DNA from 3 places in the Thalassolituus sp. genome. Region 1 is predicted to be linked to each of the others. Evidence: predicted binding sites of a transcription regulator. Region 1 holds the regulator's gene; each other region holds the start of a gene.

Region 1 (4,222 bases):
GTTTTTCCTTCAGGGATGATCTCTTTAACGACGCTGTAGGTGTCTTTCTCGATGATATGGTAGGGCACGCCCACCTGTTCAAGGTAGGCCGGTAGGATATGCTCAGGGAAGCCTGGTTGCTTCTGATCCATATTGACGGCGATCAGTTCGAAGTTGACGGGCGCGCTCTTTTGCAGGCTCATCAGAATTTCCAGCATGGTGTAAGAGTCTTTGCCACCCGACAGACACACCATGATTTTGTCACCGTCTTCAATCATCCGGTAATCTTCGATGGCTTTGCCAACGTTACGACGAAGGCGCTTCTGGAGCTTGTTGAATTCGGTTCTGGATTTGCGTTCAGCTTGATTGGCTGCAGCTTCAGTAGCTTCTGTAGATAGCTCAGCGGCCGCTGGATCGAAGATCTCAGGCTTATAGCCTTCTTCAGGTTGCGAAACAGCAGATTCAGACACGTTCAATTCAGACATACAACACCCCATGCGTAGGGTGCGCTTTATATCAGAATGCGGTGCTTATATAAACATCAGGCCACAGCGTCACTGGATTCGACCAGTTCTTCGTAGCGCTGCACGAAGTCCTGTACAGTCAGGTCGTCACGGGTGTGATAACAGTTCTTCCAGAGCGTTGCCAGATGCAGCACACTGGCGCCACGGGGTAGTGTGAATTGAGGGTGGCGAACGTAGGCGAGCCAGGTAATAGCGGTCGCATAGGCGAGGTTTGTTGTTAGTTCAGCGTGCGGGTTCTCCAGGAATTCCCGTTGGCTGGCAATGCCTCGCACTTTACTGGCCAGTTCTGGCCGATCTGCAAGATAGTCATCCCAGATATGCCGGTGCGTCAGGCCATGCAGCCGGTAAATACCCGAGGTGCGTTGCCCCTCTGTTTTCAGGAATGAGCCCAGCTCAGACTCAATGGCTGCAGTACCCAGCAGTAAAAGCTCTGCGTCGGCACTGTTAGCGTCCAGTTTCTGCAGTGTTGGACGAATAACGTACGTCCGGAAATCATCAGCATCTATACCCATCAGAAACTCCAGAGGGTGTAATTTTGGCAGTCTCAATATCAGGAGCAATAAGCGTACCTGAATAACTGCCGGTACAGGCAGCGCCTGTTATCAGATGTTTACTCAATAGTACTGCCCAGTACGTGAAGCATAGTGATGCAGGTCTCAGGGGGAAGCAAATATTTGCGCACTGTGACCAATGTCTGATATGGCGAGCGAAAAGAGGATGAGCACGGTCCGTGTGCTCATTAGGATGCTAAAAGCCAAAATTTAAATCAGCTCTCAGCCTGATGCAGACACTCATCGTTGGCGCGTGTCAGTCCCGCGAGATCATATAGGGTATCGCTGTCTTTCAGGATAATCTCTTTGCCCTGTGTTTCGATCAGTTCATTTTTCTGGAAGCGTGTGAACACTCGGCTGATGGTTTCTACCGCCAGGCCCAGGTAGTTACTGATGTCGACACGTGACATTGGCAGGCGGAAGTGAGTCGCTGAGAAACCACGACGCTGATAACGTTGCGAAATATCCAGTAGGAAAGAGGCAACACGTTCTTCTGCATTCTTCTTGCTGAGAAGCAGCATCATGTTCTGATCGTGCCGGATTTCAGTGCCCATGGTGGTCATCAGCTGACGACGCAAATCAGGTAGCTCATCCGCCAGTTGTTCAAGCTGCTGCAACGGAATTTCACATACTGTTGTGGTTTCGAGGGCTTTTGCCGTCAGCGGATACGTGCCTGCGTTGTAGCCAGACAATCCGATCAGCTCGCTGGCCAGGTGAAAACCTGTGATCTGCTCTTCGCCGTTACTTGCCAGGGTGTAGGTCTTCAGTGCACCCGTACGAACCGCGAATACAGACTGAAATTCTGTACCTTGCTGAAACAGCAGTTGGCCTTTCTGGATCGGGCGACCACGACGGATGATGTCGTCCAGACGCTCCATATCACTTTCGGTCAGGGAAAGAGGCAGACAAAGAGCATTCAGTGAACAGGTCTGACAATGAGGCTGAGCTCCACGCAGAGGAGCATTAACTGACGTTTTCATAGGCAAGAACGATCTCTAATACTTTAGATCAAGCGGCTGCGAACATGGCTGGTTGCCACACGGAGGCCAAAGTCCAGCAACCATAACCGATCAATAATAGGCCCGCAATATTTCGCGCCCACTGATGCCGAATAATATTCATCACGGATGCCGAGGCCAGCCCAGCGGATAAAATAGCGGGAAAGGTTCCGAGACCAAAAACAAACATGGTCAGGGCGCCCATCGCAGGCTGACCGTTAGCTGCTACCCAGCTCAGGGTGCTGTATATGAGCCCACACGGCAACCATCCCCACAACATGCCGAGAAGCCACTGGCTGGCTGGGTCTGAACGGCCCAGTCGTTTCTGGGCGTGGGGTTGAATTCTGCGCCAGAACAGTTGGCCAATTTGCTCAATGCGGGTGAGCCACAGTGCCCAGCGCGCGACGTAGAGACCCATTAATATGAGCATAACGCCTGCGATTGAACGTAGTGTGATCATCAGAGCTTCGTGCAGGCTCGACAGCCACAGCCCGAGACTACCGACGATCAGGCCTGCGAGGGTATAACTGGTAATGCGGCCAAAATTGAACAGTAACGAAGCCCGGACTCTGTGCTGAGTGTCGAGTTGCCCAGCTGCCGCGGCAACTCCGCCGCACATGACCAAGCAATGGCTGGCGCCAAATAAGCCAAGTAGCAGGGCGGTTAGGAGGGATAAGGGTTCAGTCATTCTTGGATTTTTTGGGCTCGCCGTCTGACTCTGAATCCGCGTCTGAATCGGTCTCAACGCTATCTTCGCGGCGCTCGTTCAGGTACTCATCATCATCGAACAGAATCTTGTGCGCGGGCGAATCCAGGTCATCAAACTGGCCGCCTTTCACAGCCCAGAAAAAGATGGCAACTGCAATGGCGAGCAGGGCAATCGACAGGGGAACCAGTACGTAAATAATATCCATGGTCAGCTCTCAGCAGTAAGTGCAGGTGGGCGACGGGTCAGTCGCAGAGCATTCAGAACGACAAGTAGTGAGCTGAATGACATGCCAATGGCCGCGGCCCAGGGCGGCACCATACCGGCCGCCGCAAGTGGTAACGCGATCAGGTTGTATAGTAACGCCCAACCGATGTTCTGACGAATGACATTGCGGGTTTTATGGGAGACTGATAACGCATCAGCAATGACTTCAAGGCGACCATTCGTCAGCAGGGTATCTGCATTGGTTTTCGCCAGATCTGTAGCTTCATTCACAGCCAGCGAGACATCCGCGCCCGCCAGCACCGGAACGTCATTAATACCATCCCCTACCATAAGAACGGTATCGCCCTGTTTTTGCCACTCGCGCACGATGGCAAGCTTATCCTCTGGGCTGAGGCCATTGCGCACGTCTGAAATACCGAGTTCGTCAGCGACGAGAGTCGCTGACCTTGAAGGGTCGCCGGTCAGCAGTGCGACTTCAATACCGCGGGTTTTTAATGTTTCAATTAACGGGCCTGCGCTGCGACGCACTGTGTCATTGAGGAGGAACCAGGCCAACGGTTGCTTATCATCGGCAAGCAATAACCACTGCCCCGATGCGCTCTCGGGCGGAAGAATACCCTCTGGCCAGACGAAATCCGGGCGGCCGAAACGGAATCTGTAGCCATTAACCTGACCACTGACGCCCTGACTCGGGTGGTGCTGAATGTCTTCGGTAGCAAGCACCGGGTAGTGACGGAAGGCTTTCGCAATCGGGTGGCTGGCATGTTGTTCAAGCGATGCAACTACCGAGGCCAGAGTATCCTGATCCAGCTCCAGGCTGTTTTCTATACCGCCCGCAACAGGGCGGACTTCCGTCAGTGTCAGATGCCCCAGCGTCAGGGTGCCTGTTTTATCGAACACCACGCGGTTCACTGACTGCAGGGTTTCCAGAACATGACCTTTACTGATTAATAAGCCGCGTTCGCGCAGCGCCGTTGTTGCCGCTGTCAGAGTGGTTGGCGTAGCAAGTGACAGGGCGCATGGGCAGGTGACGACGAGAACAGAGAGTGCGATAAAGAAGGCATGGTCGTTGCCCTGAAACATCCAGTAGCTGAACACCGACGCAGAGATAATCAGAACCGCCGCAACGAACCGGCTGGCAATGCTATCGGCAATAAGAGCGACTTTGGGCTTTTCCTGCTGCGCGCGATCCATCAGGCGAACGATGGTCGATAGCTGCGCATCGGCACCGGTGGC
Region 2 (4,222 bases), on a different contig from region 1:
GGTCCTGAATACCTTCGATACCTGATTTACGCTCAAGTACGGTGGTCGGAACGTTATGGTCAGGTGTCGCCAGGTTAGCGTCTAAGCGCCATGGCTTGCGACCTGCAATACGCAGACCTTCAAACGCCTGTGGAGACGTCACTTCGTGCAGAAGCTGACGATCGATGTATATCAACGCTGTGCCATCTTCACGGATTTTCACCACGTGCTGATCCCAGAGTTTGTCGTAAAGAGTCTTGCCGGCCATGCTCGGTACTCCCATATCTTTAGTTAGGTTCTCATCATTAATCACTTGCTGAATGATACCTGAGCTGATAAACAACAGAAATTCATATTTTTTCTAGTTTGAATTCCTACTGGGAATACCAGCTACTATTTAGTATCAGCTCTTCCGGGGTGTGACATGGATACACAATCGTTAAAGGCGTTTATAGCAGTCGCTGAGCAAAAGTCATTTTCAGCGGCAGCAGAGTCTTTGTATCTGACGCAATCAGCGGTCAGTAAACGTATCAAGCAACTGGAAGAACAGCTAGGCACCACTCTGTTTGATCGTCACAACAGAACCATCAGCCTGACCGAGGCTGGCGAAGCCCTGCTCCCCCGAGCGCAACATATTCTGGATCTTGTCTCAGACACAGAACTTGAACTGGAGAATATTTCCGGCGATATCAGCGGCAGCCTGACCTTAGCGACCAGCCACCATATAGGCCTGCACCGACTACCGCCTGTTCTCAGAAAATTTGTACATGCTCACCCAAATGTGGATCTCGACCTGCAGTTTATGGGCTCTGAGCGTGCCTACCAGGCGGTGAGACTACGTCAGGTCGACCTCGCACTGACAACACTGGAGCAAACACCCAAAAGCGATATTGCTGCCATCCCTCTCTGGCAAGACGACATGGTGTGCGTCTGTGCAGCCAATCATCGGCTGGCTGGTATCCCTCAGGTCTCACTTCAGGATCTGTCGTCCGAGCCCGCCATACTGCCCGAGCCAGATACGATTACCTATCAGCTCATAAACAATGTCTTTGCTGCCGAAGGACTGACCTTAAAGGCACCCATGCCTACCAACTATCTCGAAACCATTAAGATGCTTGTCTCGGTCGGGATGGGCTGGTCGGTGCTGCCCTCATCAATGGTGAATGATGACGCTTTAACCGTAATCAACTGGCCGGGGACGAGTCTTCGCCGACAGCTTGGCGCCGTATTCCTGAAACATCGAACGCAAAGCAATGCAGCTACCGCACTGATGGACCTCCTGCACGCCAGTGCCGACGACTAAAGTAAGAACCTGACCGGCCAATAGGGGTCGTACCTTAAGGCGATTTACCTTGAGACTACTTACCTTGAGGCAGAGCAAGACGCTGACACCTGAAAGCGATATGCTCACTAAGAGAACGGACTACGCCATTGCGGCGCTGAGGAGAATATCATGCTCGATATCAATCACATTCTGGTAGTGCTGGATAAACACGACGAAGAGCAGCCTGGCCTGCAGCGCGCATGCTGGCTGGCGAACGCGCTTGATGCCGACCTGACATTAATCACCTCAGCCTGGGACAGCTTTAGCGACCAGGCCTCACAATTGGCAGACACGACCGCAAGTAGTGTGAAGCAAGCCCTCCTGCGTCAGGCGCAACTCTGGCTGGATTCGCTTACTGAGCTGGATAGCTGCAAAGGCCTGCGCGTAAATACAGAAGTTCATTGGCAGAAGCACCTGCACGATGCCGCCATTGAATCGGCTCGCGATACGGAGTTTGACCTGGTTATTAAGTCGACTCAGAAACACGGCCTGATCGATCGGCTGTTCTCGCACTCTGACTGGAACCTGATGCGCCACTGCCCGGCGCCTGTCATGATGGTTAAATCATCCGATGCCTGGAAGCACAACCGTATACTCGCCAGTATTGATGCCACCAGCTCAGACAAAGGGCACACTCTTATCAATGACAACATTTTGTCTTATGCAGAGCATCTGGCTGATCACTTTGATACGGACCTGCATATTGCAAACGCTTACCCTATGGTCGCTGTCGCCCTCGCCATGGTGCCTGAGGTTTCTCCACCAGAAGACATTCAGAATTACATTACTGACCAGCATAAAGAGGCAACAGCTCGCTGGGCCAAAAAGTTCAACGTCGCTGAAGATCATGTCCACGTACTTGAAGGTGATGCTGAACAAGTCGTGCCGGATGTGGCCGCAGAGATTGAAGCCGATCTCGTCGTCGTTGGCACTGTCGGTCGCGAAGGTCTGAGCGGTGTCCTGATTGGCAACACAGCAGAAGCGCTCGTCGATAAACTCAGTTGCGATGTATTAATCATTAAACCCAAAGACGGCGTTAATCCTGATATTGAATAACCCACATATCGCGTAACCCCGTAAGTCGAGAGAATATGAAATCCGCTGATAAGCAGACAAAGAACCTCCTGATTATTGCGCACTGCCCCTCTGAAAATCTGGCCCGTCTCCGTGACGGGCTTATTTCTGGCATAGAAAAAGCTGGCGTTAATCTCACATTCACCGCCAAAGCACCGTTAGATGCAGGCGTCGATGAACTCATGCACGCCGATGGGGTTGTGTTATTGACCCCTGAAAACCTGAGCTATATGTCAGGTGCAATGAAGGACTGGTTTGACCGCGTTTATTACCCGGTCCTGGACGACAAACAGGGGCTCCCCTGTATTGCCATCGTACGTGCAGGCCACGACGGCACGGGCACTGTCCGCGCCCTGCAAACCATCACAACCGGATTGCGCTGGCGCTGGGCTCAGGAACCAGTGGTGCTCAGAGGTACGTGGCAGGAAGCATGGCTGGAAGAAGTCGGTGAGATTGGTGAGGCCATCGCAACCGCTCTGTCGGAAGGTATTATTTAGCAGGATAAAAAAACGCCGACCCGAAGGCCGGCGTAGAGGGGGAGCAATCATAAAGGTTGTTTTGCAACAACCGTAAGCTCAGATACGGCATTCACGTATCAGTTCCTCAGAGTTTCATTTTCTTAAACCTTTTTTCGATAAAACCTCTTCGATTTCGACAAGACACGCCGGATCATCGATAGTTGACGGAGTTTGGTACTCCTCACTGTTAGCGATGTTGCGCAACACCTTACGCAGAATCTTCCCTGAGCGGGTTTTCGGTAGACGCTGGACAACCACAGCATGACGGAAACTGGCAACGGCACCGATGTTGTCACGCACTCGCTGAATGACTTCGGACTCCAGAGTCGCTTCATCGATTGTCACACCATCTTTTAACAGAAGAAGACCCAGGGGTTCTTCGCCTTTGAGGTCACTGGCCTGGCCAATCACAGCGCACTCCGCAATTGCATCATGACCAGCCACAACCTCCTCCATTTCACCGGTCGACAGGCGGTGGCCTGCGACATTGATGATGTCATCGGTGCGCCCCTGAACAAACAGGTAGCCATCCTTATCGATGTAACCACCATCACCCGAAACGTAGTAGCCGTCGAAGGTGCTCAGGTAACCATCCACAAAGCGGTCGTGATTGTTCCAGATCGTTGGCAGGCAGCCCGGGGGCATAGGTAATTTGATGGCAATACTGCCCTGCTCACCGGCAGGCACAGGCTTGCCGTGACCATCCAGAATTTCAACATTAAAACCAGGAGACGGACGCGTTACCGAGCCAGGCTTCGTTTCCGCAAGACCATAGCCCACGTGATTTCCCGCAATCGCCCAGCCAGTTTCCGTCTGCCACCAATGATCCACGACGGGCCGTTTCAGATGCCCAACCACCCAGTCGTAAGTGGGTGGATCAAGACGCTCACCGGCCATAAAAATGGTTGTTAATGCGCTGAGGTCGTACTGTCCAGCAAGAGCACACTCCGGGTCTTCCTTCCGTACAGCACGAAACGCCGTTGGTGCAGCAAATAAGGCCTTAACCTTATATTCAGCACACACTCGCCAGAAGGCTCCAGCGTCTGGCGTTTTCACCGGCTTACCTTCATAAAAGACCGTAGTACAGCCGGTAATCAAAGGCGCATAAACAATATACGAATGCCCAACGACCCAGCCGACATCCGAAGCCGCCCAGAAGACATCCCCCGGACCTATGTTATAGACGGAATCCATGGAATAACGCATCGCCACGGCATGGCCGCCATTATCGCGGACAACCCCTTTGGGCTTACCGGTAGTCCCTGAGGTATAAAGAACATACAGGGGATCTGTAGACAACACAGGCACACAGTCCGCCGGAGATGCC
Region 3 (4,222 bases), on a different contig from region 1:
AAGATGAAGCACGTCCGTATCGGCAAGGATGTAAAGATTGCCGATGCTGTGACCTTCCTTGCGGGTGACCGCTCGGCGGTGGAAGAGGCCATCTCCGGTGACATCATCGGTCTACATAACCATGGCACTATCCAGATTGGTGACACCTTTACCATGGGTGAAGATCGTCAGTTCACCGGTATTCCGCATTTCGCGCCGGAACTGTTCAAGCGGGTACGCTTAAAAGACCCTCTGAAAATGAAGCAGTTGCAGAAAGGTCTGCAGCAGCTTTCCGAAGAAGGGGCGACCCAGCTGTTTATGCCGCTCAATAACAACGACCTGATTCTGGGCGCTGTGGGTGTGCTGCAGTTTGACGTCGTGCAGCAGCGTCTGCGGGACGAATATAAAGTTGAGTGTATCTACGAGCCGGTGAACGTAAATACCGCTCGTTGGGTCTACTGCGACGACGAGCGAAAGCTCGAAGAGTTTAAGCGTAAGGGCGGAGAGAACCTGGCGATTGATGGCGGTGGTTACCTCACCTACATTGCGCCGACTCGCGTCAACCTGTCGCTGACTGAAGAGCGATGGCCGGAAATTCAGTTCCGCTCAACGCGTGAGCACTGATCTGTCAGTGTTGGGCCTGATCATCGTAATCGCGCGCCATTGATATTCGTCTGACTTTCCTTGCGGACAGGTCATTCTGAACTAAGCTTTCCTGCATGGATATCATCGCTGTGCGGGGGCTTAGCGACAATGGCGATTTACTTTTTATCAGGCGTACTTATCACATTGGTTCTGTGTGGTGGCATACGTTGGTGGATTCAGACTCTCCTGACTCAGGAGAAACTGATGCTGGACGATGCAAAAGGTTACTTTCTGATTACCTGTATTGTGGTTGGCTTTCTGGTCAGCGCCGGATTTTTCTGGGCAGGGCAGGTAATGGGATATGACCAGGCAGAAGAGACGTCTCAGGCAATGGGGCTGGCGATTCTGTTAGACGTCATGGTGGCACTTCTGAGCCTGATCTGGGGCCTGGTTTCTCTCAAGGAGCCAGAGCAGTATTGAGGTTTTACCTTGTAATGCAGGGACTTAAAAACTAATTGAATTAGTCCTTGCACTACCCCAATCCCTCCTATAGAATGCCGCCCTCTTTTCGAATCAACAATGCCCTTGAAGGCGAGAATTTGATGAAAACTTACAGCGCAAAACCAGAAGCCGTAAAACGTGAGTGGTTTGTTGTTGATGCAGCTGATAAAACGCTGGGTCGCCTGGCCACTGAGGTTGCTCTCCGCCTGAGAGGAAAGCACAAGCCAGAATACACTCCACACGTTGACACCGGTGATTACATCGTTGTTATCAACGCAGACAAAGTAAAAGTAACCGGCAAGAAAGCTGGCGATAAGATGTACCATCGTCACACAGGTTACCCGGGTGGTCTGAAATCGATATCTTTTGAGAAGCTGATCGATTACAAACCAGAACAGGTAATCGAACTTGCGGTGAAAGGCATGCTTCCTAAGAATCCTCTTGGTCGTGCTATGTTCAAGAAAATGAAAGTTTACGCAGGTACTGAGCACCCACATACTGCTCAGCAACCGCAAGAACTGAAACTGGGATAAGATGATGGCAGTAACACAATACTATGGTACCGGTCGTCGTAAGACCTCCACCGCGCGCGTCTTTCTGCGTCCTGGTACTGGCAGCATCGTAGTAAACAAGCGTCCTCTGGACGAGTACTTTGGTCGTGAAACGGCTCGTATGGTTGTTCGTCAGCCACTCGAACTGACTGAAAGCCTCGAAAAGTTCGACGTGATCATCAACGTACAAGGCGGTGGCGGTAATGGCCAGGCCGGTGCAATCCGTCACGGTATCACCCGTGCACTGATGCAGTACGATGAAACTCTGCGTCCTTCACTGCGTGCAGCGGGTTACGTTACTCGTGACGCTCGTGAAGTTGAACGTAAGAAAGTGGGTCTGCGTAAAGCACGTAAGAAGCCACAGTTCTCCAAGCGTTAATCCAACGCTGCAGAGCAGAAAGAAGCGCTTATTGGCACAGATCAATAAGCGCTTTTTTTATGCCCAAAACCCCATGCCTTGTGGGTATTTCTGGTTGTTTCCTGACCCTGTTTTCTCTATTATGTGCGCCGCCCTGTATGCTACGCTTGATCTGTATAAATTATGTACAACTAGCGCAGGTCGTGTAGCTGCATAAGAATTTAAATGATGGGAGAAGATGGTAATGAGTCAAGACGGCGTTAATAAGGCCCGGCGTACTCTGCTGGTCGGCGCTACTGCCGGTGTCGGTGCTGTCGGTGCTGGCTTCCTTGCGGTGCCCTTCGTTAAGTCCTGGATGCCAAGCGAAAAAGCAAAGGCAGCAGGTGCTCCGGCGAAGATCGATGTCAGCAAAGTTGAGCCAGGTGCAATGGTCACCGCTGAATGGCGTGGTAAGCCGGTGTATGTCGCCCGCCGTACCGAAGACATGCTGAACACTCTGGAAGGCCTCGCTGGCCGGTTGAAAGATCCTGAGAACGCTAATAAAGCGCAGCAGCCTGAATACGCTGACAACGTTTACCGTTCCCGCAAGCCTGAGCTGATCGTTCTGCTGGGTGTATGTACTCACCTGGGTTGTGCACCTAAGTATGTACCTGAAGTTGAGCCTCAGCCGTTTGATCCAAACTGGCAGGGTGGTTGGTTCTGCCCATGTCACGGTTCGCGCTTCGACCTGTCTGGCCGTGTATACGGTGGTTCTCCGGCGTCTGACAACCTGGTTGTCCCTGCCTACATGTTCGAGAGCGACAACGTAGTCGTGGTCGGTGTTGATGAGGAGAACGCGTAATGAGCCAGAACACCAATAAAATCATGGCCTGGATCGACGACCGTCTGCCGGTTACCCAGACCTATGAAAAGCATATGTCTAAGTACTATGCACCGAAGAACTTCAACTTCTGGTACTTCTTCGGCGTACTTTCTATGCTCATGCTTGTTAACCAGATCCTGACGGGTATCTGGCTGACCATGCAGTTCACGCCAAGCGCTGAAGCTGCTTTCGCATCTGTTGAATACATCATGCGTGACGTAGAGTGGGGCTGGCTGATCCGCTACATGCACTCCACCGGCGCGACCTTCTTCTTCGTTGCAGTATACCTCCACATGATGCGTGCGATTCTGTACGGGTCATACCAGAAGCCACGTGAGCTGATCTGGATCTTCGGTATGCTGATCTACCTGGCCCTGATGGCTGAAGCCTTCATGGGTTACGTACTACCATGGGGCCAGATGTCCTACTGGGGTGCACAGGTAATTATTTCTCTGTTCTCTGTTATGCCATACGGCGACCTGCTGACTGAGTGGATTCGTGGTGACTTCCTGATTTCAGGCGCTACTCTGAACCGCTTCTTCGCTCTGCACGTTGTTGCTGTACCTCTGGTCATTGTCGCTCTCGTTGTTATGCACCTGCTGGCGCTGCACGAAGTAGGCTCTAACAACCCAGACGGCGTTGATATCAAGAAACATAAAGACGAAAACGGTAAGCCACTCGACGGCATCCCGTTCCACCCTTACTACACCGTTCACGATCTGGTGGGTATTGTGGTCTTCCTGATGGTGTTCTGTACTGTGCTGTTCTTCTTCCCTGAAGGTAACGGCTTCATGCTGGAATACGCTAACTTCGAGCCTGCAAACGGTCTGAAGACTCCTGAGCACATTGCCCCTGTATGGTACTTCGGTGCGTTCTACGCCATCCTGCGTGCGGTTCCGGATAAGCTGCTGGGTGTAATCGCTATGGGTGCTGCTATCGCTGTACTGTTTGTACTGCCTTGGCTGGATCGTAGCCCGGTACGCAGCTGGCGCTACAAAGGTATCGTTAGCCGTATCTACATCGTGATCTTTGGCTTCAACTTCGCACTGCTGACCTGGTTGGGTACACAGCCTGCAACTGAGCTTCTGACTCTGATCGCTCAGATCGCATCTGTTATCTACTTTGGTTACTTCGTCTTCCTGCCACTGGCACCGAAGTTCGAGAAAACCAAGCCTGTCCCTGAGCGCGTAACTGGAGGCCACTAAGATGAAACTGGGCATGAAAAAGATATTTGCACTGGTTGCTGCCTTCGTCCCTGCGCTCGCACTGGCTGCTGGCAGCAGCGTTCCACTGGATGAGCACCTGACTGACCTGCATGACAAAGCGTCACTGCAGCGTGGTGCTCAGACTTTCGCTAACTACTGCATGGGCTGTCACTCTATGGAG

The links. Region 1 encodes FNR, which switches genes on or off when oxygen is low (the NO sensors DNR and NnrR bind a similar motif). Its sites were predicted from a motif close to TTGATNTANATCAA; they were not measured.
Region 2: a site for FNR is predicted at 1,347-1,360, ahead of uspE (universal stress protein UspE). Genes of this name have one in related genera too.
Region 3: a site for FNR is predicted at 2,142-2,155, ahead of petA (ubiquinol-cytochrome c reductase iron-sulfur subunit). Genes of this name have one in related genera too.

The regions. Positions count from the first base shown of each region.
Region 1 is NZ_CFHJLR010000011.1:64,077-68,298, reverse strand. Features, by position in the region: gene ttcA (tRNA 2-thiocytidine(32) synthetase TtcA) at 1-464, opposite strand, end outside; gene AC5E51_RS09545 (hypothetical protein) at 521-1,015, opposite strand; gene fnr (fumarate/nitrate reduction transcriptional regulator Fnr) at 1,270-2,034, opposite strand; gene AC5E51_RS09535 (sulfite exporter TauE/SafE family protein) at 2,063-2,740, opposite strand; gene ccoS (cbb3-type cytochrome oxidase assembly protein CcoS) at 2,733-2,966, opposite strand; gene AC5E51_RS09525 (heavy metal translocating P-type ATPase) at 2,969-4,222, opposite strand, start outside.
Region 2 is NZ_CFHJLR010000004.1:47,974-52,195, reverse strand. Features, by position in the region: gene leuC (3-isopropylmalate dehydratase large subunit) at 1-247, opposite strand, end outside; gene AC5E51_RS04025 (LysR family transcriptional regulator) at 404-1,282, shown strand; gene uspE (universal stress protein UspE) at 1,433-2,359, shown strand; gene AC5E51_RS04015 (flavodoxin family protein) at 2,395-2,874, shown strand; gene AC5E51_RS04010 (propionyl-CoA synthetase) at 2,989-4,222, opposite strand, start outside.
Region 3 is NZ_CFHJLR010000015.1:64,997-69,218, reverse strand. Features, by position in the region: gene AC5E51_RS11775 (peptide chain release factor 3) at 1-603, shown strand, start outside; gene AC5E51_RS11770 (hypothetical protein) at 733-1,044, shown strand; gene rplM (50S ribosomal protein L13) at 1,167-1,598, shown strand; gene rpsI (30S ribosomal protein S9) at 1,603-1,995, shown strand; gene petA (ubiquinol-cytochrome c reductase iron-sulfur subunit) at 2,219-2,815, shown strand; gene AC5E51_RS11750 (cytochrome b) at 2,815-4,041, shown strand; gene AC5E51_RS11745 (cytochrome c1) at 4,055-4,222, shown strand, end outside.